Regions from separate parts of the Streptomyces sp. NPDC008001 genome, predicted to be linked through region 1. Evidence: riboswitches for the same ligand, from Rfam matches in the RefSeq annotation. Region 1 holds a riboswitch; each other region holds the start of a gene.
What was found. A riboswitch is a leader RNA that binds a small molecule or an ion and turns the genes downstream of it on or off. The one in region 1 is predicted to bind cyclic di-AMP.
Positions count from the first base shown of each region.

Region 1 (7,310 bases):
CGCCGCCGCGGCCCGTACGTGCTCCACGGCGATGCCGGCCCGCCCGGCCTCTTCCCGCGCCCGGGCCCAGCGGTCCGCGCAGTACTCGGCCATCCGGGCGCGCGGCACGCAGTCCTTCGGGCTGCCGGTCCAGCCGCGCTCGCGCAGGTGCTCGACGAAGTCGCCGGGCCGGTCGGCGAGGAGCGAATTGAGCTCGGCGGCGGAGTTGCACAGCAGCAGCGGGTCCTCGTCCCCGAAGGCCAGCCCCCAGCCGGCCGGCCGGGGATCCACGAGCCGCACGGCCCGTACGGGGAGCGGCGGAGGACGGCCGGTGACCGCGCGCACCAGCTGCACCAACAGGCTGGTCCCGGCGACTCCACCCCCGATGACGACAACATCCCGGCCGCCAACACCCTCCACACGCACCGCCTCCCCGAACTCCCCTCCCGGCCTTCCGGGGCACCCTGCCCAGCCGGCCGGGCGGTGGAACCCGTACGGCGTGAGGCAGCGCTGTAAAACGGAGCGTGCAGCGACGAAGCGGTGCGCTTCGCCAGTCCGGACGTCGCCCCGGGACATCACCGAGGGCAAGAAGCAGTTGCGGGCGCAGTGTGTTTCGCGGCGGCCCGGCCGTGGGCCTACGGCTCCGCGATCAGTTCCATCACCGCCTTCAGGCCGTCCGTGGCCAGTGCGCGGCGCTGGCGGTCCGCTGCGGTGCCGCGGCGGAGGAGGCGGTGGACGAGGGAGCTCACCTGGCGGGTGTCGTCGGACTCCTCCAGGGACTGGCCGATGTGGACGAGGAGGGAGCGGACGACCTCCTCCGCGCCCCGGCGCCGGCCCTCGCGGTCCACGAGCACGCCGTCGAGGCCGTGCCGCGCGGCGTGCCAGTTCGCGGCGGCGAGCAGCTCCGGCAGGCAGGGAGTGGGGGGACGCCCGGCCTTCTCGTCGCGGATGGCGGTGGCGACCAGCCCGCGGACGATGCCGGCGAACATGACGGCGTCGTCGGCCCGCAACTGCACGTCCAGGCAGCGCACTTCGATCGTGGGATAGCGGTCCGACAGCCGCGCCTGCCAGTACAGCTGGCCGCGGTCCGCGATCGCACCGGCCGTCAGCAGCGCTTCGATGCGCTCCTCGTAGTCCGCGAGGCCGTCGAAGTACGGGGGCGGGCCGCTGACCGGCCAGCGGCTGTAGACCACGGTCCGCCAGCTGGAGAAGCCGGTGTCCTGGCCGTTCCACAGCGGGGAGTTGCCCGCCATGGCGACGAGGACGGGCAGCCAGGGCCGCACCCGGTTGAGGACCGCGACGCCCATCTCGCGGTCGGGGATGGCGACGTGGACGTGCATCCCGTGGACGAACTGCTCGTCCACGAGCTGGGCGGCACGCGTCCGCATCGCCAGATAGCGGGGGTTGCCCGTGACCGGAATGGGCTCGGGGCCCGAGCACGGCGCCGTCCCGCAGGCGGCGAGCCGGCAGCCCGACCGCTTGGCGGCGGAGCTCACCGCGTGGCGCAGCCGCAGCAGGTGCCGGCCGGCCTCGGCGAGATCGGAGCAGACCGGAGTGGCGACTTCCACCTGGGCCTGCAACAGCTCCGCCTGAACCTCCTGCTCGTTCACGACCGGATCCAGGTCGACCGCCGCCCGGACCTCATCGGCCAGGGGAACCGGCAGTGCGGTGGCCGGGTCGAGCAGAAGATACTCCTCCTCGATCCCTAGGGTGAGCATGCCGTAGGGCTACCCTCGGGCCCTCGCGGCGAACCGCACGCGCCCCGCCGCCACGGCTTTCTGACGCAAAGACGCCCTGCCACGTCCCCGGTCACCTCGCCTTTCGGGTCGCCCGGGTAACGCGGGGGTGACTCGAATCAGTTCTTCAACCGCCTTTTGATAAAAGGGATTTCCCGCCACTCGTGACGCCTGGGAACACCCCGGTTCCGGCGGTCGCCGGGAAGTGAAGAAGTTCACAGAAGCCCCTTTCGGCTCCGAATTCCGGCGTTCCGTGATGCAGGATCGTGCATCGAACAACAAGATCCCGTCACCGAGGCGGGCGACCCGGGCGGACGCCGAGTCCTGCCGCCGTACCGGGTGCGGAGCAGAAGCGAATGGATCGGCAGGAGCGGGAGACCCGAGCACGGCGGACCACGATGGCGGTGGTCCTTGGGGTGAAGCCACTGAAGTCATTTCAGACGGCCGGGCAACTTCGACAGCCCGAACCCGACAGGTCATCTTTCGCAGGCGGATGACGAAGGGTTTTGGCATGTCTGCGTTCCCCGGTATATCCACGCTCATGTCCCGCGCCGGTGCCGCCTCCGTGGTCACCGCCGCCACCGTGACCGCGTCCATGCTGCTCCCCGGCATGACGGCCGAGGCGAGTGCGGCCACCCCGGGCGCCGCCGCCCTGAAGGTCGCGGCCGCCAAGCAGGGCTCCCCGTACCAGTACGGCGCCGCCGGCCCCAACCGGTTCGACTGCTCGGGCCTGACGCTCTACTCCTTCAAGAAGGTGGGCAAGTCCCTGCCGCGCACCGCGGCCGACCAGTACAACAAGACCCGGCACATCTCGTCCGGCTCCCGCCAGGCGGGCGACCTGGTCTTCTTCCACTCGGGCAGCAACGTCTACCACGTCGGTATCTACGCGGGTAGCAACAAGATCTGGCACGCTCCGAAGCCCGGCACGAGCGTGCGGCTCGAGAAGATCTGGACCGGCAGCGTCTGGTACGGCCGGGTCAACTGACCCCGGCCGGCCCGGAGCTGCGGGGATCCCTCCCGGGGATCCCCGCAGCCGGTCAGGCGGGGGTCAGGGCAGCTGCGCCCCGAACGCCTGCAGCGCCGCCGGGACGGGCTGGAAGAACGTCTCGCCGCCGGAGGAGCAGTCACCACTGCCGCCCGAGGTGAGGCCCAGGGCCGTGCCGCCGTCGAAGAGGGCGCCGCCGCTGTCGCCCGGCTCGGCGCAGACGGTGGTGTCGATCAGGCCGTCGACCTGGCCCTCCTGGTAGTTGACGGTCGCGTCGAGGCCGGTGACCTGGCCGCCGTGGACGCCGGTGGTGCTGCCGCTGCGCTGCACCTGCTCGCCCACGGTCGCCTCTCCGGCGCTGCTGATGCTCTGCGTGCTGCCGTCGTAGAGGTCCACCTCACTGGCGTGGGAGGCGCCGGAGGCGTAGCGCACGAGCGCGTAGTCGTGGCCCGGGAAGGACGAGCTCTCCGTCGTGCCGATCCGGGCGCCGCCCTGCGAGGCGGACCAGGTCTGCGAGGCGTTGCCGCAGTGTCCGGCGGTGAGGAAGTACGGCCGCCCGCCCTTGGTGACGTTGAATCCCAGGGAGCAGCGCACGCCGCTGCCCCAGATCGCGTCGCCGCCCGCGACGAGCGGACGGAAGGCACCGGCCGTTCTCTTGACGGTGACCTTGTCGCCGAGGCTCGCGACGACCTTGTCGAGGCGGGCCTTCCGGGCGCCGGTGACCGTGCTGTCGGCGGTGACGACGACCTTGTTGAGGCGCGGGTCCACCGACCAGGCCGTGCCCGGAATGGCGGCGTCCGACTTCAGCGTCCGCTTGGCCGAGGCGAGTTCGGTCGCCGAGTGGCGCACGATCCTCGGCTCGGCGCCCGCGTCCCGGACCCGGGCCGCCGCGTCCTGGTCGACGACGCCGACGACGAGCCTGCCGGTCCTGGCGTCGTAGTACGAGCCCGCCGAGTCCGCGCCCAGGCCGGCGGCGATGTGCCGGGCGAGCTCCGCGGCCTGCGGCGAGGAGAGCTGACGGGGTGCGGGCGAGCTCGCGTGCGCGCTGGGAAGCGTCAGCGCCGCGGCCGCCAGGGCCACCATCGCCGCACCGGCGGTGGCCGTACGGCGCGTGGAGATGCGGGAACGTTTCACTCGTGGCCTCCTGTGGGGGAGTGCCCGGCGGCACGGTGGTGCCCGGGCGTGGAGGAGTGCATACGTCGTGCGCGGGGCGTACGTGGGCGTACGTGGGTGCGCACTGGTGAGGACACGGTGCGCGACAGGGCCGATGAGATCGCCGCGTCCATGTCAAGAGTGGGGTACGGGCGAGTATCCCGGTGCGGCGAGCGGGAGTTCAAGAGTGACATTCGGTCGCATGTGCGGCCCCGTCGGGAGGTCTCCGGCGGCTCACGGGCACCCGGAGGCGTCCTTCTGAACGGGGGTGACGCGCGCGGGCGGCGGCCGGGCGCCGGGCGGGCGGCGATGAGTGCGCCTGTCCGGTATTCGCTCTTCGTGGACCGCTCTTGGTGCGGCTCCGGGGCGTTCTTTGCCCGGTCTTAAGGCCTTGAGGCCGGGGGCCGCCGCGAACGGCGGAACCCCGGCCCCTCACGTCCGGCTACTGGGCCCCGGTCGTGTGCGTCGGACGGATCGGGCCGCTGCCTCCGTGCCCCTGGCCCCCGGCGGCCGCGCCCTCCACGTGCTCGACCGGCTGGTCCAGCTCGGTCGCCATCGCCTGCTCGGACGGCGTCGCCGCCTGGTCCGGGCCTGCGGCGGCCTGCTCGGCGGGGGCCCCGGTCTGCTCCAGGTGCTTGGGGTCCTCAGCGGTCATGTGAACTCCTGTGGGGAAGTGCGCTGCGATGCGCGGGGAACAACTGTTCCTGCAGTATGTATCGGCGGCATCAACGGACGATCAACGCCCCCTCACCGGGCGCGGCCGGCGGTCCGCAGGGGACCGCAACAGGCACCTGCTGCCGTACGGGACACTGAGGTACTGTCACCGCTGGCGCCGGACGGATCCGGCACGGCACGGTCGGGGGAGACATGCGGGACACAGCGGAGCCGTCCGCGGACCGGCTCCATTTCCAGCTGCTCGGCCCGGTTCGCGCGCTGGCGGACGGCCGCCCCGTGGACCTGGGAGCGCGCCAGCAGCGCGCCATGCTCGCCGTCCTCCTGCTGCGCGGCGGCGCCACCGTCTCCAGCGACGAGCTGATCGACGCCCTCTGGGGCGAGAACGCCCCGCCCCAGGCCCTCGGCACCATCCGCACCTACGCCTCCCGCCTGCGCACCCTCCTCGAACCCGGCCGCGCCGCCCGCACCCCCGCGACCGTCCTCGTCTCCGTGGCCGGCGGCTACGCCCTGCGCGTGGCGCCCGCGAACGTCGACGCCCTCGTCTTCGAACGCCTCCTCGCCGAGGCGACCGCCGCCCACACCGCGGGCGACACCGCAACCGCCCACGACGCCTACGCCGCCGCACTGGACCTGTGGCACGGCGCCGCGCTGGCCGGACTCCCCGGCCCGTACTGCGAACGCCAGCACGACCGGCTCTCCGAGGCCCGCCTCGCCGCCCAGGAAGGCCTCTTCGACTGCGCTCTGGCCCTCGGCCGGCACGCCGAAGTCGTCCCCGAACTCACCTCGCTCACCGCCGAGCACCCGCTGCGGGAGCGGCTGCGCGCCCAGCTGGTCCTCGCCCTCTACCGCTGCGGCCGCCAGGTCGACGCGCTCGCCGCCTACGCCGACGCCCGGCGGCTGCTCGTCGGGGAACTCGGCGTCGAGCCCGGCCCGGAGCTGGCCCGGCTGCACGCCCGCGTGCTGGCCGGCGACCCCGGGCTCGCCCTGCCCGCACCCGGGTCCCCCGACGCACCCGGCCCCGGCGAGGCCCGGCGCCCGGCCGGCGCCCCCTTCCAGCTGCCCGCCGGCATACCCGACTTCACCGGCCGCGAGGAGCTGGTGCGCGAGGTGCGGGGCGCGCTCACCGGCGCCGCCGGCCCCGCCGTGATGATCGCCGTCCTCACCGGCATCGGCGGCGTCGGCAAGACCACCCTCGCCGTCCACGCCGCCCACCTGGCCCGCCCCGACTTCCCCGACGGCCAGCTCTACGTCGACCTGCGCGGCACGTGCGCCGACCCCGCCGGCAGCGGCAGCGTCCTGGCTCACTTCCTGCAGGCGCTGGACGTCCCCGAGTCCGACATCCCCGACGACCTCGAACAGCGCGCCGCCCTCTACCGCTCCGTCCTCGCCGACCGGCGCGTCCTGCTCCTCCTCGACAACGCCCGCGACGCCGCCCAGCTCCGCCCGCTGCTGCCCGGCACCGCCGGCTGCGCCGTGCTCGTGACCACCCGGTCCCGGGCCGTCACCCTCGGCGGCGCACGCCAGTTCCACATCGGCGTGACCACCGAGACCGAGGCCCTCTCACTGCTGGCCGCCATCGCCGGCGAGGACCGCATCAACGCCGAGCCGCGCGCCGCGAAGGCGCTGGCCGCCGCCTGCGGCCACCTGCCGCTCGCCGTCCGCATCGTGGCCTCCCGCCTCGCCTCCCGGCCCGGCTGGACCGTCGCCTCCCTCGTCGCACGCCTCGACGACGAACGCCGCCGCCTCGACGAACTGCAGGCGGGCGACCTCACCGTCGAGTCCACGTTCCGGCTCGGCTACACCCACCTCCCGCCCGGCCAGGCCCGCGCCTTCCGCCTGCTGGCCCTCGCCGACGCCCCCGACCTGCCGCTCGCCGCCGCGGCCGTCCTCCTCGGCTGCGACGACTTCACCGCCGAGGACCTCGCCGAGGGCCTCGCCGACGCCGGCATGCTCGAGTCGTACGCCCCGGGCCGGTACCGCTTCCACGACCTCCTCCGGCTCTACGCGCGTCGCCGGGCCGAGCGCACCGAGTCGCCGGAGGAGCGCAGCGGCGCCCTCGCGCGCCTCCTCGACCACCTGCTCGCCACCGTCGGCAACGCCTCCCGCATCCTCGAACCCGACCACGCCCTCCACCGCCACCTCCACCCCGTCACCGCCCCCGGCCTCGACTTCGCCGACGCCGACGAGGCCCGCCAGTGGCTGCGCCGCGAGCACGTCACGCTTGCCGCCACCCTCTCCCAGGCCGTGCGCCAGCTGCCCCGGGCGCTGCGCCCCGCCGGCGACCTGCTCCTCACCTGGTCGGGCCTGATCGAGGGCCCCGCGTACCGCGACGAACTGCGCCGCCTGTCCGAGCTGACCGCCGTCGCCGCCGCCGAGGCGGGCGACCGGCGCGTCGAGGCCCGCGCGCGCTACGTCCTGGGCAACCTGCACTACCTCACCGACGTCTACGAGCACGCCGAGCGCGAACTGTCCGAGGCCCTGCGCCTCGCCGACGCCGCCGGCGACCCCATGTGCCGGCACCTCGCCGCCAACACCCTCGGCATCCTCTGCTTCGCCACCGACCGGCCCGCACGCGCCCTGCCCCTGCTGGAGCAGGCCCGCATGCTGTGCGACGTCCTGGGCGACCGGGGCAGCGAGGCCCGGGTGCTCGCCAACACCGCCCGCGTCCGCCTCGCCCTCGCCCGGCCCCGCGAGGCCGAACGTGACGCCGCCGAGGCCGTCCGCATCGCCGGGGCCACCGGCAACGGCCCGACCATCGCCCTGACCCTCTACCAGCACGGCTG
Region 1 covers NZ_JBIBIZ010000001.1:250,990-258,299, forward strand. Annotated here, with positions in the region: partial or broken gene ACFZCD_RS01110 (FAD/NAD(P)-binding protein) at 1-555, opposite strand, end outside; gene ACFZCD_RS01115 (glutamate--cysteine ligase) at 615-1,697, opposite strand; cyclic di-AMP (ydaO/yuaA leader) riboswitch at 2,034-2,223, shown strand; gene ACFZCD_RS01120 (C40 family peptidase) at 2,227-2,700, shown strand; gene ACFZCD_RS01125 (S1 family peptidase) at 2,764-3,834, opposite strand; gene ACFZCD_RS01130 (hypothetical protein) at 4,295-4,507, opposite strand; gene ACFZCD_RS01135 (BTAD domain-containing putative transcriptional regulator) at 4,720-7,310, shown strand, end outside.

Region 2 (7,310 bases), on a different contig from region 1:
GGGCGCCCCGGCGAGCCCGAAGGAGAGCACCGCGCCGGCCGCGGGGTCGATCGCGGCCCGGACGACGGTGTCGACGCCGCGCGGCGCCATGGACTGCACGACGAGCCGGAGCTCCTCGGGCTTGCCGAGGAGCTCGGTCAATTCGGCGTAGGCGCGGCGCAGTTCCGCCTCGCCGCCGAGGTCGAGCCGGACGCCCCCGAGGTCGGCGCGGTGGCGCAGGTGCGGCGCCGTGGGCTTGAGGGCGACGGGGAAGCCGAGCCGCGCGGCGGCCCGCACAGCGCTGTCGGGGTCGGGCGCCGGCAGGGCGGGCATCACGGCGATGCCGTAGCGGGCGAGGAGCCGCTGGGTGTCGGGCGCGGAGAGGGTGACCGCCCGCGGCCCCTCGGGCGGCGGGGCGAGGAGCGCCCCGTGGGCCTCCAGGAGCACGTCGATGTCGGCGGCGGCCCCCGCCTCGTCGATGTCGTCGTATTCGGGCACCCGCCCGGGCTCGGCGGCGAGCCGCCGCCAGCGCGCGTACCGCGCGGCTTCGGCGAGCGCCCGGACGGCCCGCTCGGCGGCGGGGTAGGCGGGTATCCGTACGGCCGCTTCCCCGTCGTCCTCCCCGGCCGGCTCCGCGAGGGCCTCCGCGAGCCCCGGGATCTCCAGGTGCACGACGGCGACCGGCTTCGCGCCGGGCGCGGCGGCGACCGCCTCCCGCAGCGCCCGTGCGAGGTCCGCCGCGGAGGCGTCGCCGACCCAGGGGATGGCGGTGACGACGACGGCGTCGCACTCCTCGTCCGCCAGGGCCCCGGCCAGGGCGCGGCGGAAGTCGGCGGGCCGGGCGCCGGTGGTCAGGTCGTACGGCGGCTGGGGCCGCAGCCCGTCGGTGAGGCAGGCGTCGTAGGTGAGCAGGGCGAGGGATTCGGAGTTGCCGAGGATGGCGACGCGCGGCCCCGCGGGCAGCGGCTGGGAGGCGAGGAGCAGCCCGGTGTCGGCGAGCTCGGTGACCGTGTCGACGCGGATGACGCCGGCCTGCCGGAGCAGGTCGGAGACGGTGGCGTCGGGGATCCGGGTCGTCGGGACGGCGTGCCCGGTGGGCGCGGCGCCGCCGTGCCGGGCGCCCTTGACGACGACGACCGGCTTGCGGGCGGCGGTGCGCCGCGCGAGCCGCGTGAACTTGCGGGGGTTGCCGATGGACTCCAGGTACATGAGCACGAGGTCGGTGTCGGGGTCGTCGTGCCAGTACTGCAGGAAGTCGTTGCCGGAGACGTCCGCGCGGTTGCCCGCGGAGACGAAGCTGGAGATGCCGACGAGCCCGGCGGCGCGCCGGTGCAGCCCGGCGAGCAGGGCGATGCCGATGGCCCCGGACTGGCTGAAGAGCCCTATGCGCCCGGCGGCGGGCAGCTCGGGCGACAGGGAGGCGTTCAGCCGGACGCCGGCGGCGGTGTTGATGAGCCCGAAGGCGTTGGGCCCGATGATGCGCATCCCGTACGAGCGGGCCTGGCGCACCAGCTCGCGCTGCCGGTGGCGCCCGTCGGCGCCGCTCTCCCCGTAGCCGGCGGAGAGGACGACGAGGCCCTGGACGCCGTGCTCGCCGCACTCGGCGACGACGGAGGGCACCTGCTCGGCGGGCACGGCCACGACGGCGAGGTCGACGGGGCCGGAGATGCCGAGGACGGAGCGGTGGGCGGGCACGCCCTCGGGGTCGAGCCGGATGGTGCCCTCGGGGAAGGCGTGGTTGACGGCGTGGACGTGCCCGGTGAAGCCGGCGGCCAGGATGTTGCGCAGGACGGTGCGCCCCATGCCACCCGGCGCCCGGCCGGTGCCGATGACGGCGACGGAGCCGGGGGCGATCAGCCGCTGGACCGAGCGGGCCTCGGCGCGCTGCTCGCGGGCCCGCTGGACGGCGAGCGAGCGGTCGGTGGGCTCCAGGTCCAGTTCGAGGCGGACGACGCCGTCCTCGAAGCTGCGCTTCTGCGTGTAGCCCGCGTCGGTGAAGACCTTGATCATCTTGCTGTTGGCGGGCAGCACCTCCGCGGCGAAGCGCCGGATGCCGCGCTCCCGGGCCACGGCCGCGATGTGCTCCAGGAGGGCGGAGGCGACGCCGCGGCCCTGGTGGGCGTCCTGTACGAGGAAGGCGACCTCGGCCTCCTCCTCGGCGGGCCCGGAGGCCGGCATGCCGCGGCCGTCGATGCGGTCGTAGCGGACGGTGGCGATGAACTCGCCGCCGACCGTGGCGGCGAGGCCGACCCTGTTCACGTAGTCGTGATGGGTGAAGCGGTGCACGTCCCGGTCGGAGAGGCGGGGGTAGGGGGCGAAGAAGCGGTAGTACTTCGACTCGTCCGAGACCTGCTCGTAGAAGCTGACGAGGCGCTGCGCGTCGTCGGGCGTGATGGGACGCAGATGCGCGGTGCCACCGTCGCGCAGCACGACATCGGCTTCCCAGTGGGCGGGGTACGCGTGCTCGTGCCCGGACTGCTGCCCGGCGTGCGCTGGCGGCGTCTGCATGGGGCCAGCGTAAGGCCGGGCACCGACAGCCGGAGCGCTGCGCCGGAGCACTCCGGGCACCGTGAGACACTGGTCTAGACAACCCCTACGACCTGAAGGGCACACACCATGGCTGAGCGCCGCGTCAACGTCGGCTGGGCCGAGGGCCTGCACGCCCGCCCCGCGTCGATCTTCGTCCGTGCGGCGACCGCCGCCGGCGTCCCCGTGACGATCGCCAAGGCCGACGGCACCCCCGTCAACGCCGGCTCCATGCTGGCCGTGCTGGGCCTGGGCGCCCAGGGTGGCGAGGAGATCGTCCTGGCGAGCGACGCCGAGGGTGCCGAGGCGGCGCTGGAGCGCCTGGCGAAGCTGGTCGCCGAGGGTCTCGAGGAGCTTCCGGAGACCGTCTGATCCGACGGAATCACCCGCGGCGGGGCCGCGGCGGCCGACTGAGGCCGCCGTGGCCCCGTTGTCGTTCCCGCGCGAAATCCATGGCTTTCCGGCGATGACGGCAGACCATTCCATAGGCACGAGTTCAGCCGGAGAACATTTCCTTCGGTAACCACGGATGAAGTCCCGGGCGAAACGAACTCCGGTCACTAATGCGCGCACGCGCTTCAAGAACCGGCGATCACTGTTCTCACGGCCGGCCCCGCATTCCCCGTCCGCGCCGCCGGCACCAAGCGCCGCAGCCGGAATTCCCCCGGCGCCCGGTCCGCACGGGCCGCGGCGATCGACCGGGCCCGCTCCGCGTCACCGCGGGCGACGGCGTCCACGAGGGAGCCGAGCAGCTCCCAGGTGTCGACGGGGCGCACCGGCGGCTCCGCCGCGTACACCCAGGTGATCTTGAGGCGCAGCTGGGTGAGCAGCCCCGCGAGGCTGGGGCTGCCGGACGCCTGGGCGAGCGTCTCGTCGAACCAGTCCCCCAGCGGCCGCAGCTCGCCCGTGCGCCCGCCCCGGGCGCGCTCCTGGCCGAGCCTGACCAGCCCGCGCAACACCTTCAGGTGCGCCTCCGTGCGGCGCTGCGCGGCGCGCGCGGCGCCCAGCGGCTCCAGCAGGGAGCGGACCTCCAGCAGATCCGCCGCCTCCTGTTCGGTGGGCTCCGCGACGCACGCGCCGGCGTGCCGCCGGGTGGTCACGAACCCCTCCGAGGCGAGGGTGCGCAGCGCCTCGCGCACGGGCACGCGGGAAACGCCGTAGCGGCGTGCGAGGACTTCCTCGGTGAGCCGGCTGCCGGGCGGAAACGTGCCGGAAACGATGTCGTCACGAATCGCCGTGCACACGGCATGCGCAGAAATGCGACGGCCTTCCTGAGCCGCTGTCCCCTCACCGTTCACGTACGGCCCCGCATGGGTGAACCTCCGCATAACCCCCGCGAAACGCGGCCGATTGACGCCTGTTCAGCGACTCTATTGCAGCGGACCGCGATTTCCGACGGCGCACGGGAAGTCATCGCTATGTTTTGGCCAACACGGGGGCCGGCGGCGGCCACGGCGCGGGGGATGTTCGGGCACGGCGAAGGCCCCGGCCGGTGGGCCGGGGCCTTCGTCAGGCGTGTGTGCGGCGAGTGCGCGTCAGGACTCGCCCGGGTGCCGGAGCGTCAGACGGAGACGCCGTGCTCGGCGAGGTACGCGACCGGGTCGATGTCGGTGCCGTACGTGGCACCCGTGCGGGCCTCGAAGTGCAGGTGCGGGCCGGTCACGTTGCCCGTGGCGCCGGAGAGGCCGATCTGCTGGCCGGCGGTGACGGTCTGGCCGACGGAGACGCCGATGGACGACAGGTGGCCGTACTGCGTGTACGTGCCGTCGTTGTGCTTGATGACGACGTTGTTGCCGTAGGCGCCGCCCCAGCCGGCCTCGACGACGGTGCCGGCGCCCACGGCCTGGACCGAGGTGCCGGTCTCGGCGTGGAAGTCGACGCCGGTGTGGCTGCCGGAGGACCACAGGCCGCTGGAGGCCTTGTAGGACGTGGAGACGTAGGAGCCGGCGATCGGCGAGACGAAGGCGTTGAGGCGCTTGCGCTCCTGCTCGCGGGCGACGCGCTCCTGCTCCTTGCGCTCGGCCTCGGCCTTGCGCTTGGCCTCGTCCGCGGCCTTCTTCACGTCGGCGGCCTGCTGCTTGGCAGCGGACTCGGCCTCGTGGACGGCGGTGGACTCGGCAGCGGCGCTGCTCTGGACCTGGGCCTGCTCGCCGATGCGGCCGGCGGTGTCCTCGCCGATGACGACGGCCTGGGTCAGGCCGGTGTCCTCGGTGGAACGGTGGGCGTCGTCGGTGGACGCGGCCAGCGCCGGAGCGGCGAAGCCCGCGACGACACCGGTGGCGGCGAGGGTGGCTATGCCTGCCGCGTTCGCGCTGACGCGAACGGCGCGGCTCGGCTTGCGGTGCTTCCCGGTGGCACGAGTGAACGCCATGGGTGAGGCTGGTCCTTTCCTTCCCTCTCGCCTACCGGGTTAGCTGACGGGTTCGGAGCAGGAAGGTCTCCTACGGATCCCTCCGGAAAGGGGCCCGATTCACCCCAGGGACACTTGGGTCCCCGGCTCCCCTGGCTCGCGCCGTACGGGGACTCGGCGATGACTGCCCGGGCCGCGGATGCGACGCACATCGGACGGACAGCCGCTTTGACGCTAGACGCCGTCACTTTCGATCGGCAAACAGAAGCACCATTTTGTGTCCCACGCCACAGTGCAGACGTGCAACCACTCCGCTAAACCGGACATTTGGCAGGCACGCGCGCCTCGCGGGCGCGCGTGCCTGCCGGTTGACGGCGGGCCACCGGTGGGCCGGCCGCCGGGGATCAGCCCGTGATCACGGTCACTTCGCCGATGCCGAGGGCCCGGACGGGCTCCTCGATCTGCGCGGCGTCACCGACGAGCACCGTCACCAGACGGTCGACCGGGAACGCGCTCACGACGGCGGCGGTGGCCTCCACCGTGCCCGTCGCGGCGAGGCGTTCGTACAGCCGCGCCTGGAAGTCGTCCGGGAGGTGCTGCTCGACCTGGTCGGCGAGGGTCCCGGCGACGGCCGCCGCCGTCTCGTACTTGAGCGGGGCGACGCCGACGAGGTTCTGCACGGCGGCGTCGCGCTCCTCGTCCGTCAGGCCCTCGGCGGCGAGGGTGCGGAGCACCGTCCACAGGTCCTGCAGTGCGGGGCCGGTGGAGGCGGTGTCCACCGAGCCGCTGATGGCCAGCATGGCCGCGCCGGTGCCCTCCGGGGAGGACAGCAGCACCTGGCCGAAGGCGCGCACGCCGTAGGTGTAGCCCTTCTCCTCGCGCAGGACGCGGTCCAGGCGCGAGGTGAGGGTGCCGCCGAGGCAGTACGTGCCGACGGACTGGGCGGGCCACACGCGGTCGTGCCGGTCGGCGCCGATGCGGCCGATGAGGAGCTGCGTCTGGACCGCGCCGGGGCGGTCCACGATGACGACGCGGCCGGTGTCGTCGGCGGTGACCGGCGGGAGCGGGTGGGGCTCGGCCGGGGAACCCGTCCAGGCGCCGAGGGAGTCGGCGAGGGCCGCGTCGAGGTCGATGCCGGTGAAGTCGCCGACGACCACGGCGGTCGTGGTGGCGGGCCGGACGTGGGCCTCGTAGAAGGCGCGGACGGAGGCGGCGTCGATGCGGGCGACGGTCTCCTCGGTGCCCTGGCGGGGGCGGGACATCCGCGAGGCGGCCGGGAAGAGCTCCTTGGAGAGCGCCATCGCGGCCCGGCGGGCGGGGTTGGCCAGCTCGTGCGGGATCTCGTCGAGGCGGTTGCCCACGAGGCGCTCGACCTCGTTGTCGGGGAAGGCCGGGGCGCGCAGGGCGTCGGCCACGAGGCCGAGGGCCTTGGCGAGCCGGGAGGCCGGCACCTCCAGGGAGAGGCGCACGCCGGGGTGGTCCGCGTGGGCGTCGAGGGTGGCGCCGCAGCGCTCCAGCTCGGCGGTGAACTCCTCGGCGGTGTGCTTGTCGGTGCCCTCGGACAGGGCGCGCGCCATGATGGTGGCGACGCCGTCGAGGCCCTGGGGCTCGGCGTCCAGGGGGGCCACGACGTTGATGTCCACGGCGACGACCTGCTGGCCGGGGCGGTGGCAGCGCAGCACCGTGAGGCCGTTGGGCAGCGTGCCGCGCTCGGGAGCGGGGAAGGCCCAGGGCGCGGGGGCCCCGGCCCGGGGCCGCGGGTGGAAGGTCATGGAAGGCTGGGCGGGGTCAGCGGCCACGGCGTCGCTCACTTGGCCGTCTCCTCTTCTGCTTCTGCGTCGGCTGCTCCGGCGTTCTCGCCGGCGGTGGGGGCGGCGGGCTCCGTGGGCTCGTACACCAGCACGGCGCGGTTGTCGGGGCGCAGGCGGGCCTGAGCGACCCGCTGCACCTCCTCGGGCGTGATGTCCAGGACGCGCTGCACGGCGGTGAGGGCGAGCTGGGGGTCGCCGAACAGCACCGCGAAGCGGCACAGTTCGTCGGCGCGGCCGCTGACGGTGGCGAGCCGGTCCAGCCACTCGCGCTCCAGCTGGGCCTGGGCGCGCTCCATCTCGGCGGGGGTCGGCCCCTCGGCGGCGAAGCGGGCGAGCTCCTCGTCGACCGCGGCCTCGATGGCGGCCACCTCGGCGCCGCCGGACGCCTTGACGTCCAGCCAGCCCAGCGAGGGGGCGCCGGCGAGCCGCAGCAGGCCGAAGCCGGCCGCGACGGCGGTGCGGTCGTGGCGGACCAGGCGGTTGTGGAGCCGGGAGGACTCGCCGCCGCCGAGGACGGTGACGGCCAGGTCGGCGGCGTCGGCCTCGCGGGAGCCGTCCTGCGGGAGGCGGTAGGCGGCCATCATCGCGCGCGCCGGGACCTCTTCGCGGACGACCTGGCGGAGCTCCTCGCCGATGACGTCGGG
Region 2 covers NZ_JBIBIZ010000008.1:73,226-80,535, reverse strand. Annotated here, with positions in the region: gene ACFZCD_RS21740 (GNAT family N-acetyltransferase) at 1-2,487, opposite strand, end outside; gene ACFZCD_RS21735 (HPr family phosphocarrier protein) at 2,596-2,877, shown strand; gene ACFZCD_RS21730 (GntR family transcriptional regulator) at 3,084-3,833, opposite strand; gene ACFZCD_RS21725 (M23 family metallopeptidase) at 4,067-4,876, opposite strand; cyclic di-AMP (ydaO/yuaA leader) riboswitch at 4,890-5,045, opposite strand; gene ACFZCD_RS21720 (M16 family metallopeptidase) at 5,260-6,627, opposite strand; gene ACFZCD_RS21715 (M16 family metallopeptidase) at 6,663-7,310, opposite strand, start outside.
Region 2: it holds a riboswitch for cyclic di-AMP, as region 1 does, so the genes downstream of both, ACFZCD_RS21725 (M23 family metallopeptidase) here and ACFZCD_RS01120 (C40 family peptidase) in region 1, are expected to answer to the same signal.

Region 3 (7,310 bases), 120 kb from region 1:
ATGACGAAACACAGGACGGCACGCGTGACACCATTTGTCACTGCTGCCCCGCATCACCCATATGGCACTAAATAGCGATATCCATGGCCGAAAGCCCGTTTTCGAGCAGCGCTCGCACCTGCAGCCCGTCCGGCGCGACCGCGCTCACGACGAAGGCCGGGCCGGCCAGCGGGGCGACGACGGCCGTGCGGCCCAGGGCCCGGGGCGCTACCAGCCGCTCCTCGAAGCCCGGGTCGACGACGAGGAGTTGACCGGCCGCCCGGTGGCCGCCCAGGACCGCCCCGCCGTCCCAGCCGGGCACCCCCGGCCCGTACGTCAGCTCCTGGTCGTAGAGCGGGCGCCCGCCGTGACGGACGGTCAGCCGGGCGGTCAGCCGCCCCGGCCGCTCCCCCGCCCGCCCCAGGATCTGCTCCTCCCGGAACACCAGCCGTGCGGTCGGGGCGAGTTCGACGGTGGTGGTCATCCGCAGCTCGCCGCCGCGGGCCGAGATGAGCGGCTCGGGCAGCCAGTGCAGCACCGCGCCGTCGCCGACGCGGATCCGCACGTCGTACGTGGCCGGGGCGCCCGTACGGCCCGGCAGGGCGATGGTCGCGGCCGTGGTGGAGAAGCGCAGCCCGGCGCCGTCCTCCACGTCGGCGGACAGCGTGAGGGCGTCGCCGCCCAGGGGCGCGCTCATCGCGCCCACCAGGCAGACGCGCGCCTCGCGCCCCGCAGAGCGCAGGCGGCGCAGCGCGAACGGGCCCGCGCCGTCGAGCACGGGCAGCGCGGTGCCGCCCCTGCCGTCCGCCGCGGCGACGATCCGGGCGGCGGCCAGCAGCCCGGCCCCCGGCCGGGGACCGGTGACGGTTGCGGTCACGGTCACCGGGCGGCGGTCCAGGCGGCGAGCTGCTCGCGCACCCACGCCGTGACGGGCTCCACGCCGCCCTCCGTGACGAGGGAGGTGAAGACGGTCGGGAGGTCGCCGCGCGCCGCCTTGGCGTCGCGCGCCATGCCCTCCAGGTCGGCGCCGACGTACGGGGCGAGGTCGGTCTTGTTGACGACGAGCAGGTCGGCGGTGGTGATGCCGGGGCCGCCCTTGCGCGGGATGTCGTCGCCGCCCGCGACGTCGATGACGAAGAGCTGCGCGTCCACCAGCCCTTTGGAGAACGTGGCGGTGAGGTTGTCGCCGCCGGACTCGACCAGGACGAGGTCGAGCGGGCCGGCCCCCGAGGAAGAGAACGCGGCCTCCAGGTCCTCGACGGCCTCCAGGTTGGCGGAGATGTCGTCGCGGATGGCGGTGTGCGGGCAGGCGCCGGTCTCCACCGCGGTGATCCGCTCCTCCGGCAGGACGGCGTTGCGCAGGAGGAACGCGGCGTCCTCGCGGGTGTAGATGTCATTGGTGACGACGGCGATGGACAACTCGTCGCGCAGGGCCCGGCACAGGGCGGCGACGGTCGCGGTCTTGCCGGAGCCGACGGGCCCGCCGAGGCCGATCCGCAGGGCGCGGCGCGTGCCGTCGGGGCGGACCGGGGAGGCGGCGCCGTAGGTGTGGCGGTGGGGGTAGGTCTCGGGATGGTCCAGGTGCATGGTCCCCTCCGGGGAGGTCGGTGATGGTTACGGCTCCGGTGGCCGCGGACGCCGCCGGACTCCCGCCGCCGTGGCGCAACGCCCTCGCGGCGGGAAGAGGCGCCGGCGGCCGGGCCGCGGACGTGCGCTAGCTCGCGAACAGGCGTACCGGCCAGGCCGCGTGGAGTTCCGCCGTGATGTCCAGCAGCGGTGCCGAGCACGCCGGCAGGGCGTCCGGCCCCTCCGCCTCCGCCCGCCGCGCGGCCCTTGCGGCGCGCTGCGCGGCGGCGTCGAGCTCCGGCGCCAGCCGCGCCAGCACCGCCGTCGCGTCGAACGGGTCGAGGCTCAGCAGGCGTACGGCCGCGGTGGCCGGACCGCTGACCGCCTCGTAGACGGATGCGTAGGCGGCGTCCAGCGGACCCAGTCCGGCGGACCGGGCGGCGAGACCGAGGACGACCGGCTGATGGGCTCCGCGCGGCCTGGCCGCGGCGAGGGCGTCGAGCGCCTCGGACGGCCAGGTGGCGCGGGCGGCGCGCATCAGCTGCCGGCCCAGGCGCCGGGCGGTGGTGCGCAGGGCGGGCACGGGCGTGCGGGCGTCCGCGGCGTCGTCGAGGGCGAGCGGGTCGAGCCCGGCGGCGGCCGCGGCGGCGAGGCCGGCGGCGGTGAGCCCGGCGGTGTGCAGCCGCCCCCGGCAGAACTCCTCCAGCGTCCGCCCGTCGGTGATCCGCCCGGCCTCGACGGCCGCTTCGGCCCCGCCGGAGTGCGCGTGGCCTCCGGCGGGGAAGCGCCCGTCGGCGAGGACGAGGAGGACGGCGAGGCCCCCTGTCCTCGCCGGAGGGGGCGGGGCGCCCACCGCGATGGCGTCGGTCGCGTGGTTCATCAGAACAGGAAGTAGCGCTGGGCCATGGGCAGTTCCGCCGCCGGCTGCGGGTCGATCACTTCTCCGTCGACGGTGACGGTGAACGTGTCGGGGTCGACCTCCACCCGCGGCCTGGCGTCGTTGTTGCGCATGTCGGCCTTGGTGACCCCGCGCGTGGACCGGATGGGGACGAAGCGCTTGCCCAGCCCGAGCCGTTCCGGGAGGCCGTCGTCCATGGCCCACTGGGTGACGAAGTTGAGGGAGTTGGACGCCGGTGCCCGGCCGTGGGCGCCGAACATGGGCCGGGGCAGGACCGGTTGCGGGGTGGGGATGGAGGCGTTGGCGTCACCCATCTGCGCGTAGGCGATCTGGCCGCCCTTGATGACGAGCAGCGGGCGCACGCCGAAGAAGGCGGGGTCCCACAGCACCAGGTCCGCGAGCTTGCCCGGCTCCACGGAGCCGATCTCGTGGTCGAGTCCCTGCGCGACGGCCGGGTTGATGGTGTATTTGGCGACGTAGCGCCGGGCACGGGCGTTGTCCGCCGGGCCGTCGCCGGGCAGGGCGCCGCGGCGCTCCTTCATCACGTGGGCGGTCTGCCAGGTGCGCAGCACGACCTCCCCGATGCGGCCCATCGCCTGGGAGTCGGAGGAGATGATGGAGATCGCGCCGAGGTCGTGCAGGACGTCCTCGGCGGCGATGGTGCCCGGCCGGATGCGGGACTCGGCGAAGGCGAGGTCCTCGGGGACGGCCGGGTTGAGGTGGTGGCAGACCATCAGCATGTCGAGGTGTTCGTCGACGGTGTTGACGGTGTGCGGCCGGGTGGGGTTGGTGGAGCTGGGCAGGACGTTCGCCTCGGAGACGACGGTGATGATGTCGGGGGCGTGGCCGCCGCCGGCGCCCTCGGTGTGGTAGGCGTGGATGGAGCGACCGGCTATGGCGGCCAGGGTGTCGCCCACGAATCCGGCCTCGTTGAGGGTGTCGGTGTGGATGGCGAGCTGGGCGCCGCTCTCCTCGCACACGGCGAGGCAGGCGTCGATGACGGCGGGCGTCGCCCCCCAGTCCTCGTGGATCTTGAAGCCGACGGCCCCGGCCCGCAGCTGGGCGCGCATCGAGTCGTAGGAGACGGTGTTCCCCTTGCCCAGCAGGCCCAAGTTGACGGGGTAGCCCTCCATGGCCTCGAACATCCGGGCGAGGTGCCAGGAGCCGGGGGTGATGGTGGTGGCCTTGCTGCCCTCGGCGGGCCCGGTGCCGCCGCCGAGCAGGGTGGTGACGCCGGAGGCGAGGGCCTCGTCGGCGGCCTGCGGGCAGATGAAGTGGACGTGGGCGTCGATGGCGCCGGCGGTGAGGATCCTGCCGTTGCCGGCGATGATCTCGGTCTCCGGGCCAATGACGAGGTCGGGGTGGACGCCGTCCATGGTGTCGGGGTTGCCGGCCTTGCCGATGCCGGTGATCCGGCCGTCACGGATGCCGACGTCGGCCTTGACGATCCCCCAGTGGTCGAGGACGAGGGCGCCCGTGATGACGGTGTCCGGGGCACCGTCGGCGCGGGTGGCGCGGGACTGGCCCATGGACTCGCGGATGACCTTGCCACCGCCGAAGACGGCCTCGTCGCCGGCGTGACCGGGGCCGCCGCTGCGGTCCTCCTCGATCTCGACGACGAGGCCCGTGTCGGCGAGGCGGACGCGGTCGCCGGCGGTCGGCCCGTACAGGTCGGCGTAGGCGACGCGGCTGAGCTCACTCATCGAGCGGTCCCCCGCACTCGCCGCGCAGGCCCTCGACGATGCGCTTGCCGCCGATGGGCACGAGGTCGACCCGGACGGGGATGCCCGGCTCGAAGCGGACGGCGGTGCCCGCGGCGATGTCGAGGCGCTTGCCGCGGGCCGCGGCCCGGTCGAAGTCGAGGCCGGGGTTGGCCTCGGCGAAGTGGTAGTGCGAGCCGACCTGCACGGGGCGGTCGGCGGCGTTGAGCACGGTGAGCCGGGTGCGGTGCAGGCCCGGGTTGAGGGCCACGGGTTCGGCGGCGTGCAGGATCTCTCCGGGGACCATCGGGTTCCCTCCCCGTCAGCAGATGGGTTCGTGGACGGTGACGAGCTTGGTGCCGTCGGGGAAGGTGGCCTCGACCTGGACGTCGGGGAGCATCTCGGGGATGCCCTCCATGACGTCCGCGCGGCTGAGCACCTTGCGTCCGGAGGACATGAGCTCGGCGACGGTGCGGCCGTCCCGGGCGCCCTCCAGGACGTGCGCGGTGATCAGGGCCACCGCCTCGGGGTGGTTGAGGAGCAGGCCGCGGGCCTTGCGCCGGGCCGCCACGTCGGCGGCCACGTGGAGGAGCAGTCGTTCCTGCTCCCGCGGGGAGAGTTGCATGCGTCCCACCTCACTGTTGTCCCGGGCTGTCCCGGACGGGCCCACCGGGTCACCCCCCGAGTTCAACACGGTGTTGACCTGGGGTTCTTCGGTCGGCGGCCAGGGATTGCAGATTAGGGCGGAACCTTTTCCAACGCGTTAACTGACTCTTTGCGTTGTCATGGCCAGAGCCCTGCGGGCCGCTGTCGCATGCATCTACTGGATCTTCTGGGCCGGATCATGACGGTCCGTCCGCACGACACGTACGACCGGCTACGGGCACCGCAGACCGCGGCCGTCGCCACGGCGCGGCCGGAGCCCGGCTCGCAGGCGTGTACGAAGCCGGTGAACGGGAGGGGAGAACGGGTCCTTCCGACGCGGGCGGTACGGGGCTCCGGCGCAGAGCGCCGGGGGCGAGGGGATCTCCGCGCCACGTGCGCCGGAGGGCCGTGGGTCCGCACGCGAATAAACCCGGCTCCGCCCCTTGGAGGATCACGGCGTAGACGGGGCGCGGTGATCGATTTGGGGCGGACGGCCGGATTGCGCCCGGGCGGGTACGAACCGCCGCAGGCCAGCGGCTCAGCCGGCTTGCGCGCACCCCATCAAATCGCCCCGCGTCCACCGGAATTGCCCAGAAGTGATCAGGCTCACATACCCCTGGTTCCGCTCGGAATCCGCACGAGGGCTGCGCCAAGATCCCTGCGACGACAAGACCCCGCCATCCCGGTGGGGCGGTCCCGGTGGACGCCGAACCCTGCCGCCGCCGGGATGCCGGGTCGACTTGAGTGCAACGGCAGGGATGGAGGACCCAAGAGTGGTGGGACGACCAAGAGTAGTGCGGTCGGCCCTTGGGGTGAAGCCGTTGACAGCGGCCGGGCAACCTTCGCCTGCCCGAACCCGACAGGTCATCCTTCACAGGCGGCTGACGAAGGGTTAGCGCATGGGCGCGCACAAACGTCCGTCGAAGCTGTCCAGGGCCGGTGCCGCATCGGCCCTCACTCTCGCCGCCGTCGGGGCCACGGTGCTGGCACCGGGCGGCGCGGCGGAGGCGGAGGCATCCACCGTCTCCAGCCAGGCACTCCGGATCGCGGCCTCGAAGCAGGGCTCCCCGTACCAGTGGGGAGCGACCGGTCCCTACCGGTTCGACTGCTCGGGCCTCACGCTCTACTCCTTCAAGCGGGCCGGGAAGAGCCTGCCCCGCACCGCCGCCCAGCAGTACAACAGCACCCGGCACGTCTCCCGGTCCGCCCGCGAGCGCGGCGACCTGGTCTTCTTCGTCTCCGGGCGCGGGATCTACCACGTCGGGATATACGCCGGGGACGGGAGGATGTGGCATGCCCCCAAGACGGGCGCGGTGGTCCGCCTGGAGCGGATCTGGACCAACAGCGTCCTCTACGGCCGGGTCGGCTGACACCGCCGGACCCCGCTGATTCCGGACCCCACTGATACCGGCTGACACCGGCTGACGCCGGCCGACCCGCCCGCGCGCCGCGAGCGCCGGTCCGGTCCGGGCGATCCCCGGACCGGACCGGCCCCACCGCCCGGAAAGGCCCGAGGCCCCCCGCAACCCGTGCGGGGGGCCCGGCTCGCCGGAGGGGAGTTCAGCGCTCGGCGCTGACCGGCGTGCTCCAGGGGAGGGAGATCCACACGGTCTTGCCGCCGTCGGAGGTCGGGGTGAAGAACAGCCGCCCCCCGTACTCCGCGGTGAGACAGCGGATGATCACCATGCCGCGGCCGTTGTCCTGCTGGACCGCGGCGGGCAGCCGCCGGGGGAAGCGGGGGTGGCTGTCCGTGACGCCGATGCGCAGCTGCTGGTCGCGGTCGAGGCGGACGTCCACGGTGAAGGTGGGCGACTGTCCCCGGGTGTGCTGCACGGCGTTGGTGGCGAGCTCCGAGACGATCAGGCGCACGGTCTCGGCGGCATCCGTCCCGCCCGGCAGTCCCCAGTCGGCCAGCACCTCCGCGACGTAGCGTCGCGCCGTGGAGACCGAGGCGGGGGCGCTCGGCAGGGTGACGGTGGCTTCTTGGTGGTCTGCCATGGCGGTGGCCCTTTCAGCCGAGGTCCCGCCGAGGCCGGACGCCGGTGCACCGCCCCGGGACCGGGGAGGACGCCGTGCGTCAGTGGGGGTGGTGAGCGGCCTCGGGCGGCTCTGTGCGACAGCCTGCCACTGATAACGGCTGTGATGGGAGCGATCCACCAAGATATGCATATATCTGTCGCTCGAAGCGGTGAACTCTACGACGAGCGACCGGATTCGCGCGGCACACTGGGCTATTGACACTGACGTATGACAGTGACAGTGACCTAGAGGACGTCGAGTCCACCACGGTGCGCACAGCGAACCGGGAACGACCGGAATGCCGTGCCCGCCTCGGGGGCAGAGGGAGGGCCGATGCGGTACGGACCTGCGGTACGCCGCCGCAAGCTGGGGGCGGAGCTGCGCCGCCAGCGCGAGCTGGCCGGGCTGACGAGCCTGGAGGCCGCGCGCGCGGTGGGCTGGCACCAGTCGAAGGTGAGCCGGATCGAGACGGGTGCCAGTGGCGTGAAACCGGCGGACGTGGC
Region 3 covers NZ_JBIBIZ010000001.1:127,545-134,854, reverse strand. Annotated here, with positions in the region: gene ACFZCD_RS00610 (urease accessory protein UreD) at 68-862, opposite strand; gene ureG (urease accessory protein UreG) at 859-1,566, opposite strand; gene ACFZCD_RS00600 (urease accessory protein UreF) at 1,694-2,425, opposite strand; gene ACFZCD_RS00595 (urease subunit alpha) at 2,425-4,146, opposite strand; gene ACFZCD_RS00590 (urease subunit beta) at 4,139-4,450, opposite strand; gene ACFZCD_RS00585 (urease subunit gamma) at 4,466-4,768, opposite strand; cyclic di-AMP (ydaO/yuaA leader) riboswitch at 5,483-5,683, shown strand; gene ACFZCD_RS00580 (C40 family peptidase) at 5,688-6,158, shown strand; gene ACFZCD_RS00575 (ATP-binding protein) at 6,349-6,786, opposite strand; gene ACFZCD_RS00570 (helix-turn-helix domain-containing protein) at 7,141-7,310, shown strand, end outside.
Region 3: it holds a riboswitch for cyclic di-AMP, as region 1 does, so the genes downstream of both, ACFZCD_RS00580 (C40 family peptidase) here and ACFZCD_RS01120 (C40 family peptidase) in region 1, are expected to answer to the same signal.